DNA from 3 places in the Dyella aluminiiresistens genome. Region 1 is predicted to be linked to each of the others. Evidence: predicted binding sites of a transcription regulator. Region 1 holds the regulator's gene; each other region holds the start of a gene.

The links. The regulator sigma-54, encoded in region 1, starts transcription at its own class of promoters, with help from an activator protein. The targets are predictions, from matches to a motif close to TGGCACGNGCNTTGC.
Region 2: RA164_RS06570 (PilZ domain-containing protein) is a predicted target of sigma-54. The motif match lies at 1,390-1,404, and genes of this name have one in related genera.
Region 3: RA164_RS03945 (flagellar basal body-associated FliL family protein) is a predicted target of sigma-54. The motif match lies at 1,716-1,730, and genes of this name have one in related genera.

What each region holds. Positions count from the first base shown of each region.
Region 1 covers NZ_CP132911.1:2,688,592-2,692,529, reverse strand. Annotated here, with positions in the region: gene hprK (HPr(Ser) kinase/phosphatase) at 1-289, opposite strand, end outside; gene hpf (ribosome hibernation-promoting factor, HPF/YfiA family) at 551-874, opposite strand; gene RA164_RS12145 (RNA polymerase factor sigma-54) at 1,010-2,461, opposite strand; gene lptB (LPS export ABC transporter ATP-binding protein) at 2,622-3,341, opposite strand; gene lptA (lipopolysaccharide transport periplasmic protein LptA) at 3,345-3,833, opposite strand; gene lptC (LPS export ABC transporter periplasmic protein LptC) at 3,847-3,938, opposite strand, start outside.
Region 2 covers NZ_CP132911.1:1,508,659-1,512,596, forward strand. Annotated here, with positions in the region: gene RA164_RS06565 (segregation and condensation protein A) at 1-803, opposite strand, end outside; gene RA164_RS06570 (PilZ domain-containing protein) at 1,571-1,936, shown strand; gene RA164_RS06575 (AMP-binding protein) at 2,007-3,695, opposite strand; gene acnA (aconitate hydratase AcnA) at 3,886-3,938, opposite strand, start outside.
Region 3 covers NZ_CP132911.1:949,902-953,839, forward strand. Annotated here, with positions in the region: gene fliJ (flagellar export protein FliJ) at 1-160, shown strand, start outside; gene RA164_RS03935 (flagellar hook-length control protein FliK) at 175-1,494, shown strand; gene RA164_RS03940 (hypothetical protein) at 1,563-1,691, shown strand; gene RA164_RS03945 (flagellar basal body-associated FliL family protein) at 1,805-2,305, shown strand; gene fliM (flagellar motor switch protein FliM) at 2,305-3,321, shown strand; gene fliN (flagellar motor switch protein FliN) at 3,390-3,671, shown strand; gene fliO (flagellar biosynthetic protein FliO) at 3,671-3,938, shown strand, end outside.

The DNA of each region.
Region 1 (3,938 bases):
GTGGCGTGTCGGTTTCCTCGGCCACTTCGCGCAGGTCGGAGGGGATCGGCTGGTCGCGGGTGACGATGAGCGCGACCGGCTCGGTGGCGGCGATCTTGTGGATGGCCTCCCAGCGCTGGCGCGAGTCCAGGCTGTCGAGGTAGCGCAGTTCCTCGCTGCCGATGATCTGTACCTTGTTCGGGTAGATCACGTTCAGGTAGCCGATCAGCGAAGGGCGCCGGGTCTGGGTGGCGCCGGGATCGAGCGCGCGTGATTCGCCGCGCATGCCGGCGACCCAGCGCAGGGACATGCGCTCGTGCACACCATCGAAGAGTTGTCGGGCAGTCAGCCGGTCCAAGCGGTTTTCCTTTCGTGAGCGCCCGCAGGGGCGATCGCAGAAGGCATTGTGCCAGCTTGGCGGTTCGGGTGTGTTCAGGACATGTCGCGCGGGGTCAGGCGACGAGTACGATCAGGCCTGCCGGACAGCCCTGAATGGAGGTGCCGGGGTGCCATTCGGAATTGCGGGGAAGGCCCGCCACATCGGGATGACGTGGCGGGCCTGCGCTCAGGTTCAGCCGTACTGGCGTTCCTGGCGGACTTCACGCTGATGCTTGTCGCAGATCTTTTCGCGGTGACGGCGCAGCTGGCTTACCAGCTTGTCGAACAGCGTGTCGATCGAGGCGTACATGTCGGCCTCGGCTGCTTCGGCGTGGAGGGTGGCGCCACTGGCGGCGAGCGTGCCTTCGGCGCGTTGCTGCAGTTTGTCCAGGGAGAGCACGATAGTGAGGCTTACCAGACGATCGTCGAGACGGGTCAACCGGTCGAGCTTGGCGGTCACATGGTCGCGGAGGGCCGGGGTGACTTCGATCTGCTGGCCACTGAGTTGGAATTGCATGGTGCGCCTCCTGTGGTTTGCCGCCGTGGCGGCGTGGGTCGATGCACCGTCATGGCAGTGCATTCGGTAACCATTGTTTCCTGATATTGGGACGCCGGACCGGCCGGGCAAGTTCCCCTCCATCGACAAGCCGGTTCAACTGGCGCGCTGACGTTCGTTGGAACTTGGAATACGCAATGCCTCCCTGTACTTGGCGACGGTGCGACGTGCGACCTGGATGCCCTTGTTGCGCAGCTCCACGGCCAGGGCCTGGTCCGAGAGCGGTTTGCGCGGGTCTTCGGCATCCACCAGCTTGCGCAGCATCGCCTGGATGGCGGTGGCCGAGGCGCTGCCGCCATCCTCGGTGGATACGCCGCTGGAAAAGAAATGCTTCAGCTCGAAGGTGCCGCGCGGGGTATGGATGTACTTGCGGGTGGTCACGCGCGAGATGGTGGATTCGTGCATGCCGACTTCCTCGGCGACTTCGCGCAGCACCAGCGGGTGCATGGCCTCGGGACCGTAGTCGAGGAAGGCGCTCTGCCGGCGCACGATGGCATCGGCCACCTTGATCAGCGTCTCGGCACGGGACTCCAGGCTTTTCAGCAGCCAGCGCGCCTCCTGCAACTGGCCACGCATCCAACTGGCGTCATTGCCACGCGCCTGGGCGATCAGGCTGCAGTAGTGTTGGTTGAGGCCGAGTTTGGGCTGGCTGTCGGGATTCAGACTGACCTGCCAGCGACTGCCGGCCTTGCGTGCATAGACGTCCGGCGCGATGTATTCCACCGGAGTGGTGTCCAGCGCCGCGCCGGGGCGTGGATCGAGACTGCGGATCAGCATGGCGGCGCCGGCCGCGTCCTCTTCGTCCACGCGTAGCTTGCGGGCCAGGCGGGCCAGGTCGTTGCGGGCCAGCAGGTCCAGTTCGCCGTCGACAATGCTCAGGGCCAGTTCGCGATGCGGGGTGGCTTCGTCGAACTGTTCCAGCTGGGCGCGCAGGCAGTCGCGCAGGTCTAGGCTGCCGACACCCGCGGGATCGAAGCGCTGCAGTTGCCGTCGCACCGACTCGACGTCCTCCAGGCTGGCACCGAGGTGAGCCGGCAGGGCCGCGAGGATGGCATCGAGCCCCTCGGTGAGGTAGCCGTCGTTGTTGAGCGCGTCGATCAGTACCGTGGCAATGGTTTTCTGGCGGGTATCCAGCGAGCTCAGATTGAGCTGCCACTGCAGGTGTTCCTGCAGGGTTTCCGGGGCCGCGTTCTGCGGTTCAAGCCCATCGTCATCGCGTGATCCGCTGCTGCTGCCGGTATGGCTGGCGGAAAAGTCGATCGGCTGTTCGCTGTTGACGTCGCCCTCAGTCCATTCCGGGATGTCGGCGGGATCGTTGTCGGCGGCAACTTCGGCGGTGTTGGAGGTATAGGCATCCTCGCCTTCGTGCTCGTCTTCGGCGCCGGGCTCGGCGTCCTCGGCGAACTCCAGCAAGGGGTTGCTCTCGGCGATCTGGCGCAGTTCGGCCTCAAGCTCGAGTTGCGACAGTTGCAGCAGACGGATCGCCTGTTGCAACTGGGGCGTCAGGGCAAGCTGCTGATTGAGACGAAACTGCAGTCCGGGTTTCATGTCCGCCGGTCGGGATGAACTCGCTGTCATCCTAACCCCTCGCCACGGAGGCGACCATAGCCTTGGCCGGTATTTTGCTAGCGGCGCAGCTGCGCGGCCCCCTCCGTTCCCGCGCTGGCTGGTCTGACGGGGTGCACGGAAAGGGGCCTGGTGTGGTTTTTCAGAGCTTGAATTCGCGTCCCAGATACACCTCGCGCACCTTCTCGTCGGCCAGGATGTGGGCCGGCGTGCCGCGCGAGAGCACCTCGCCCTCGTTCAGGATGTAGGCGCGATCGCAGATGCCCAGGGTTTCGCGCACGTTGTGGTCGGTGATCAGGACGCCGATACCACGTTCCTTCAGGTGCCGCACGATGCGCTGGATTTCGCCGACCGAGATCGGGTCCACGCCGGCGAAGGGTTCGTCCAGAAGCATGTAGCGTGGCTGTGCGGCCAGCGCGCGGGCGATCTCGACCCGGCGTCGCTCGCCGCCGGACAGGCTGACGCCCTTCTGGTCGGCGATATGGCCGATTTTCAGCTCGTCGAGCAGACTTTCCAGTTCGGCGGCCCGCTGCCGGGCGTTGAGTCCGTCACGCAGCTCCAGCACGGCCAGGATGTTGTCGGCCACGCTGAGCCGGCGGAACACCGAGGCTTCCTGCGGCAGGTAGCCGATGCCCAGCTTGGCGCGGGCGTGCATCGGCAGTCCGGTGATGTCCTGCTTGTCGAGGCGGATGCTGCCGCCATCGGCTTCGATCAGGCCGACCACCATGTAGAAACAGGTGGTCTTGCCGGCGCCGTTGGGGCCAAGCAGGCCCACCACTTCGCCCTGGCGGATGGAAAATCCGAAATCGCGCACGACCTGGCGCGAGCGGAAGCGTTTCTGCAGGCCTTCAGCGGAGAGCATGGGTCAGTGCTGTCCCTTCGGGTTGGACGCGGAGCTGGCGCTGGCGGGTACGACGGGCTTGGACGCGGTCTTGCCGGTCGCAGGCTTGGGCTTGGGTATGAAGGTCATGTGCACGCGGCCGTCGGTGCCGCTGACGCCGGTCATCTCGCTGGTCTGGGTGTTGTAGGTGAGCTTGTCGCCGTGTGCTTCGCCGCGGCCCTTCTGCTGGATGAAAGCGTGGCCAGTGAGCACGGCGATGCCGGTGTCGTTGTCGTAGTCCAGCTGGTTGGCGTGGCCGAGCATCAGGTTGCCGCTGTCATCCATTTCCTGGATGTGTGCCGGCGTACCGGTGATCAGCACATGGTCGACGTTCTGGTCGGCATCGAAGTGCACCACCGCCTTGTCGCCGGTGACCTTCATCGTGCCCTGCGTGATGATGACGTTGCCGTAGAAGGTGGCCGTGCTGTTGGGTGCGTACTTGCCGTCGAAACGCTGTGCATTCTCGACGTTCATCGGTTTCTGGCGGTCATCCTTCCGTGCGAGGGCTGGCTGCAGGATGAGCAGACCCAGCGCCAGCGCGCCGAGACGCAGCAGGCCGCGGGTGCGGGACGAAGGTGC
Region 2 (3,938 bases), 1.2 Mb from region 1:
TGCACGATCTCCACCAGCATTTCCTTGGCCAGCTCCAGCATGGCGAGAAAGGTGACCACTACGCCGAGGCGTCCTTCGGTCACGTCGAACAATGTCTCGAAGCGACTGAAATGGCTGTTGTCCAGCCGGCTCAGCAGTTCGCCCATGCGCTGGCGCACGCTGAGTGCTTCGCGCTTGATCGCATGGTGGCCGAACAGTTCCGCGCGGCGCATCACGTCCTTCAGCGCCAGCAGCATTTCTTTCAGGTCCAGTGGTGGCGGCAGCTTGACCACGTTGCGCTCGCCGGTGTCCGCCTGCACGGCGACCGTGTCGCGTTCCAGCCGGGGCAGGGCATCGATGTCCTCGGCGGCCTTCTTGAAACGCTCATATTCCTGCAGCCGTCGTACCAGTTCGGCGCGGGGGTCATCCTCTTGGCCATCTTCCACCGGCGGCCTGGGCAGGAGCAGGCGCGACTTGATCTCGCCCAGAATCGCGGCCATCAGCAGGTATTCCGCCGCAAGCTCCAGCCGCATCACGTCCCGCATCATGTCGATATATTCCATGTATTGCCGGGTTATTTCGGCAATCGGAATATCCAGAATGTCCAGATTCTGTCGGCGGATCAGATAAAGCAGCAGATCCAGCGGTCCCTCGAATGCCTCCAGGATGACTTCCAGCGCATCCGGCGGAATGTACAGATCCTGCGGCATCTGCAAGACGGGTTCGCCACGCACGACCGCCAGCGGCATTTCCTGCTGCTGAGGGACAGGTGCGAAAACACCTTGCGGTTTTTCTACCAGCTGAGACTCTGGCTCAGTGCTCATCGATGCATGTCGTCGGGCCGCACGGTGCGGCAGGCAGTGCGTTCAACACACCCGGAACCTTCCCCCTGGTCGGTCGGGACTTTCAAAGGTCTTCGATTCCGCCTGCAAGGCCGTGCCTGATTGCGTTCCATGCGCAAAGACGGAGTTACGGCGGAGCAGCAGGATGAAGGCGTTGATTACGGCTTCGATCGGGCGGTCTGCCGCAATTTGCCTTTGTCCGGTCCGGGTTGGCAGTCCACGGTACGAGCACAAGGCTTCGCCACGCCTACACGTCGCGAGCGGTTCAAGCGGTCGGTACGGAATCGGTGGGTGCGGCGACTGCCGGCGTTTGTCGGGCAGGAGCGGCTCGCAAGTCCACCTGAAAACGAAGGGTAACGGCTGTTTGTCGGCAAGTCCAGCAGGACGCATCGCAAATTGGGGTGAGCTTCAGCTGCGCCGCTATCCAAACAGGGCGGATGCACCAAGATTGGTGGATGATGCCAGGTCGATCGATCGGACTGCGGCAGCATGTGCCCAGAAAGGTCGGTTACAGGCGAATGACGGCCGCAGGTGCCTGAAAGTCTGTCGGATACGGCTTTCTGTGACGTGGCACACCCTTTGCATATCGGTGCTTGCAAGCGCTGATATATATATACGAAGCGCTCAGGGTGTCGGTGACGCGCGTGGTCGGCCTGAGTTGCATTGACTCTTGCCAAGGCCCGCCGAGCCGGGAAAATACCAGGAGTGCCGCATCGGACTGCGGTACGGGTGGAATTGAGGGTACGAGCATGATCGATGACGATGCCAAGGGTCGTTCCAGTACGGAGCAGCTGCGGCCTGCGCGCATGCGCATTCAGACAACAGTTTTGATGAGTCACGGCAACGAGTCGCATCCGACCGAGCTGGTGGATATATCGGCGACGGGTGTGCTCCTGCGTCGCCCGTTGGGCTGGAACGGCAAGCCGGGGCAGAGCTGGGTGCTCGACATGATTTTCGGCAACGATCTGCATATCCATCTGGAAGCCGAGGTCGCGCGGGTTTCCACGCATCACATCGGCTTTGCCTATACACGGATTCCCGAGGACAAGCAGGTGCCGCTTTGGAATCTGCTGGGCGGCTATGCCGACATTCTGGAGATGTGGCAGGACGAGTGATTTCCCCGGGTTCGCCCATAAGCAAACGCCCGCATCCGCGGGCGTTTGCTTATGGGCTGTGCGGCATGGTTCAGGCGCTGGCCGAAACCTTCGTTTCGTCGCGCAATTCGCGGCGGAGAATCTTGCCGACATTGCTCTTGGGCAGGGTGTCGCGGAACTCGATGATCCTGGGGCGCTTGTAGCCGGTCAGGTTGTCGTGGCAGTACTGCTTGAGCGCCTCTGCTGTGAGGCTGGCGTCCTTGCGCACCACGAACAGTTTCACGACTTCGCCGGAATGCTCGTCAGGCGCGCCGACAGCGGCGACTTCCAGTACCCCGGGGTGCTGCATCACCACGTCTTCGACCTCATTCGGGTAGACGTTGAAGCCGGACACCAGAATCATGTCCTTCTTGCGGTCGACGATATAGAAGTAGCCGTTGGCGTCCATCCTGGCCACGTCGCCGGTATGTAGCCAGCCGCTGTCGTCGAGCACCTTGGCGGTTTCCTCGGGGCGCTGCCAGTAACCCTTCATGACCTGCGGGCCGTGGATCATCAACTCGCCGACCTCGCCCATCGGCAGCGGCTTGTTGTCCTCGGACCAGATCGCGGCATCGGTCGACGGGATGGGCAGGCCGATCGAACCGCTGTAGGCCTTGAGGTCCAGCGGGTTGATGCAGGCGGCGGGCGAGGTTTCCGTGAGGCCGTAGGCTTCCACCAGGGTGCATCCGGTGACCTGCTTCCAGCGCTCGGCCACGGCACGCTGCACGGCCATGCCGCCGCCCAGGGTCAAGTGCAGGCGCGAGAAGTCCAGTTCGGCGAATCCGGGCGTGTTCAGCAGGCCGTTGAACAGGGTATTGACACCGGTCAGCGCAGTGAAGTGGGACTTCTTCAGTTCCTCGACAAAGGCCGGCATGTCGCGGGGGTTGGTGATCAGCCAGTTCAGTCCGCCCAGGCGCATGAAGACCAGGCCGTTCGCGGTCAGCGAGAAGATGTGGTACAGCGGCAAGGCGGTGATGATGACTTCCTCGCCTTCCTTTGCGTTCGTGCCGATCCAGGAGCCGGCCTGCAGCATGTTGGCGACCATGTTGCCGTGGCTGAGCATCGCGCCCTTGGCCACGCCGGTGGTGCCGCCGGTGTACTGCAGGAAGGCCAGGTCGTCGTGGCCCAGCTCGACTTTGGGCATGGAGTGTGCGGAGCCCTGTGCCAGCGCATCGCGGAAGCGCACCGCCTGCGGGAGGTCGTAGGCGGGCACCATCTTCTTGACGTGCTTGAGCGCGAAGTTGATCAGCGCACCCTTGGCGAAGCCGAGCAGGTCGCCGATGCCGGTCGTGACCACATGGGCCACGTCTGTTTCCGCGATGACCTGCTGAAGCGTGTGCGCGAAGTTGTCCAGCACCACGATGGCCTTGGCGCCTGCATCCCGCAGTTGGTGGCGCAGCTCGCGGGCGGTGTACATCGGGTTGGTGTTGACCACGACCAGGCCCGCGCGCAGGGCGCCGAACAGGGCGATCGGGTACTGCAGGACGTTGGGCATCATGATCGCGATGCGATCGCCCTTGGTGAGCTTGAGCTCGCCAGTCAGGTAGCCGGCGAACTGGCGGCTCATCGCATCGACTTCGGCGTAGCTGAGCTCTTTGCCGAAGCTGTGGAATGCGGGCCGTTCACCGAAACGTCCGAAGGCTTCATCGAGGACCGCGACGACCGAGGCGTAGGCATTGATGTCGATCTCTGCGGGTACGCCATCCGGATAGTGATCCAGCCACGGACGTTCGTTGCTCATTGTGTTCCCTGTGTGCGAAGAATGAAGCGTCTTGTCGATGCATCGCCGCATTGGAGCATACGCCGGCGTATAGCGGCAAGCCGCAGTGCGGCGTACGAATGGCGGGATATGGGGCTGACGAAAGGCACAAAAAAAGCCGCCCCGGCATGCGGGGCGGCTTGGTTGCGAGCTAGGCTCGCCGTCGCTCCGGTCAGGCGGCCTTCTTGCTGGCCAGCTGACGCAGCACGTACTGCAGGATACCGC
Region 3 (3,938 bases), 1.7 Mb from region 1:
GGAACAGGCAGGCTCCAGCTGGCGCGAGGCCAATGCGCGCGAACGCGTGCTGGACGGCGTGGTCGAGCGTGCCGTCGAAGTGGAACGCCGCAGCGAAGAGCGGCGCGAACAGAACGATGTGGACGAACGCATGCAGCATCGCCGCGAGCGCGCCATCTGATCCGAGGTTATCCCATGAGCATTCCCATGCCCGTTTCGACCACCACCTCCACCGCCCCGTCACGCGGCCTTGCCGCTGCGGCGGGTCTGGACAGTACCAGTAGCGCCGATGACGGCCTGACGTTCGGTCGCCAACTGGACAACGCGCGCAGCCAGAGCCAGTCGCAGGACAATGCGTCCACGGCGTCCGATGGCGCATCGTCTTCGGCCTCAGCCTTGTCGTCCTCGAACGCGTCTTCCACGGGCTCTTCGTCGGCCGGATCGTCGTCGTCCGACGCGTCCTCGCAGACCTCCGACAACAGCAGCCAAAGCGGCGACAGCCAGGCCGCCACGGCATCGGCCGCGGACGGCACGACGGCGAAGACCACGGCCAAGACCACCGGCAAGGGCGACGGCAAGTCGTCCGGCAAGGACAAGAACAAGCAGGGCAACGACAGCTCGACGCTGGCGGCCAATTTGTTGACGCTGCTCGGTGCCTCCGCACAGACGGCGTCGACGTCGACGTCGACGAAGGGAACCAGCAGCACGAGCGCGGCTGCCGAAACGGCCAGTGGCGCGGCAGCCGGCATGCTGGCAACGGCGCTGACTGGTGCCGTATCCGCTGGTGCCAGCGTATCGACGGCCGCGATCGGCGCCGGTACCAAGGCACTGGCGCAGGCCGACGGCGGTAGCCAGGGCAGCGACACCACGGCCAGCGCCGACACGAGCGCCGCCGACACGGGCAGCAATCTTCTTTCCGCGGCGCTGGATGCCGCGGTGAAATCCATGGTGGCCGCATCGGCCAAGGGCACGACCTCGGTCGACGCAGCCAGTGCCGCCAAGACGCATGCGCAGAGCCTCGATCCGTCGTCGCTCGGCAACCTCGGGGCCGGTCTGCAGGGTCTGCAGCAGGGCGGAACGGCGGCGGTGCAGACGCTGACCGTGTCGGCGCCCGTCGGCAGTGCGTCGTTCTCGCAGGAGCTGGGCCAACAGGTGGTATGGCTCAGCGGTCAGGACGTGAAGCAGGCAACGATCCGCCTGCATCCGAAGGATCTCGGCGCGCTCGACGTGAAGGTCAGTCTGGCGCACGACAACCGGGTCAACGTGAGTTTTGCCGCACAACACCCGGCTGCCGTGACGGCGGTGCAGCAGACGCTGAGCCAGCTCGACACGATGCTGGCGGGGCAGGGGTTATCGCTGGGTCAGGCGCAGGTGGGCCAGCAGGGCAGCGGCCAGCAGGGCGGCAGTGCATCCTCGCGCAGTGATGGCCCCGGCGAAGTCGATGCAGTCGCCGACGTGGCGTCGACGACGTCGGTGCGGACCACGGCGCTGGGCCTGCTCGACATGTTCGCCTGAGCTGGCGGCGGCCGTCCGGTCGCCGTTCCGGTTCCATTCCTCCGATCCACCCACCATCGATCCGGCCGGTGCGCGACACCGTCCGGATCGTCGGCGTGTCCGGCATCGGCGACGGCAAGACGTCGTCGCATCGGCGCGACGACGCGGCGACACGCGTCAAGAAAGCGCCGCCGCGTGCTCTGTCTTTGATCAAGTAACTGTGAAATAAGGGTTTTCTGGTGTGGCATACCGTTTGCATCAACGGTAGCGAACGCCGTGTTCCAGCCTCCGGCACACGGCCCGACTCCCACACCCTGGTCCTGAGGTTTCGATGTCGAACAAAGAGCAAAACACGGAAGCAGCCGCACCGGCCCGAGGAGGCAAGAAGGGGCTGGTCATCGGCCTGGTGGTCGCCCTGGTGGCGGTACTGGGCGTCGGCGGCTACGCGATGCTGCGGATGCGGCACGGGGCGGCCGGCGGCGCCACTGCCCAGGCTGCGGCACCCAAGCCCCAGCCGGCAATGTATCTGCCGCTGGATCCGCCGTTCGTGGTGAATTTCCAGACCAAGCAGTCGCCGAGCTACCTGCAGGTGGGCGTGACCCTGATGGCGCACGACGCGGCGGCGATCAAGGCGGCGAAGGATGCCGATCCGGTGGTCCGCAACGCGCTGGTCATGCTGTTCAGCGCGCAGTCCGCGACTGATCTGGCCACCACCGCAGGCAAGCAGAAGCTGCGTGCCGAGGCACTGAAGGCGGTGCAGAAGGTGGTGCAGGAACGGCTCGGCCGTCCCGGCATCGACGCGCTGTATTTCACCAGCTTCGTGATGCAGTAATGAGCGACCTGCTTTCACAGGAAGAGATCGACGCCCTGCTCAACGGCGTCGATGGCGGCGCGGTGGAAACCGGCGGCGACGAACCGCCGCCGCGCGAAGCCGTGCTGTCCTATGACTTCACCCAGCAGGACCGCATCGTGCGCGGCCGCCTGCCGACGCTGGAGATGGTCAACGACCGTTTCGCGCGGTACTTCCGCACCGGCGTGTTCAGCGTGCTGCGCAAGACCTGCGAGGTCTCGGTGCTGGGCGTGAAGATGGTCAAGTTCAACGAATACGTGCATGGCCTGGCTGTGCCGACCAATCTCAACCTCGTGAAAGTGAAGCCGCTGCGGGGCACCGCGCTGGTGGTGATGGAGCCGCGCCTGGTCTTCACCGTCATCGATAATTTCTTCGGTGGCGACGGCCGCTTCCATGCACGCATCGAGGGGCGCGACTTCACGCCGACCGAGAACCGCGTGATCCAGATCGTGCTGGCCGAGGTGTTCAACGCCATGATCGAGGCGTGGGCGCCGGTGCTGCCGTTGCAGTTCGAATTCATCAACGCGGAGATCAATCCGCAGTTCGCGAACATCGTCAGCCCCACCGAGACGGTGGTGGTCTCGCGCTTCCACGTCGAACTGGATGGCGGCGGCGGCGAAGTGCACCTGACCATGCCGTACTCGATGATCGAGCCGATCCGCACGCTGCTCGATGCGGGCGTGCAGAGCGACCGCGTCGAGCGCGACGACCGCTGGCTGGAATGCCTGCACGATGAGGTGCTCGACGCCGAGGTCGAACTGAGCACCCTGCTGGTGGAGTCGATCCTCAGCATCGGCGACTTCCTCAACCTGCGGCCGGGCGACGTGATCCCCATTCCCAAGCCCGGCCTGTGCACGGTGTTTGCCGAAGACGTACCCATTTTCCGCGGCCATTACGGCCTTTCCAGCGGCCATAGCGCCGTCCGTTTCCATGCCCACGCCGGTCGCCGCGAGGCGCAGGCGAACAATGAATTTTCGATCGGGAATCCATCCGCATGACCCAGACCTACGAAACCGAAAACGACGATGCCGCCGTGGGCGTGGCTGCCCGTCCGGAAATCGGCGGCATGACCCATGGCGAAGCGTCGGACGTGAACCTGGACATGATCCTGGACGTGCCGGTAACGCTGGCGATGGAAGTCGGCCGCACCCGCATCAGCATCCGCAACCTGCTGCAGCTCAACCAGGGCTCGGTGGTGGAGCTGGATCGCGCGGCCGGCGAGCCGCTGGACGTCTACGTCAACGGCACCCTGGTCGCCCACGGCGAAGTGGTGGTGATCAACGAGAAGTTCGGCATCCGCCTGACCGACGTGATCAGCCCCGCCGAGCGCGTGCGCAAGCTCCGCTGATGACCACGCTGGCCTTCATGAGCGTCGCGCCGGTCGCGGCCTCGCCGCTGGCGGCGGGTGCCACGCCCAGCCTCGGCGGCGAGCTGCTGCAGGTGGTGCTGAGCCTGGCGGGGGTGGTCCTGCTGATCGTCGCCGCCGGCTGGCTGAGCCGTCGCGTGCAGGCGCGCACCCGTCCCGGTGGACGCCGCCTGCGCTGCGTGGAATCGATCGCATTGGGCGCACGCGAGCGCGTGCTGCTGCTGGATGCCGACGGCAAACGCCTGCTGC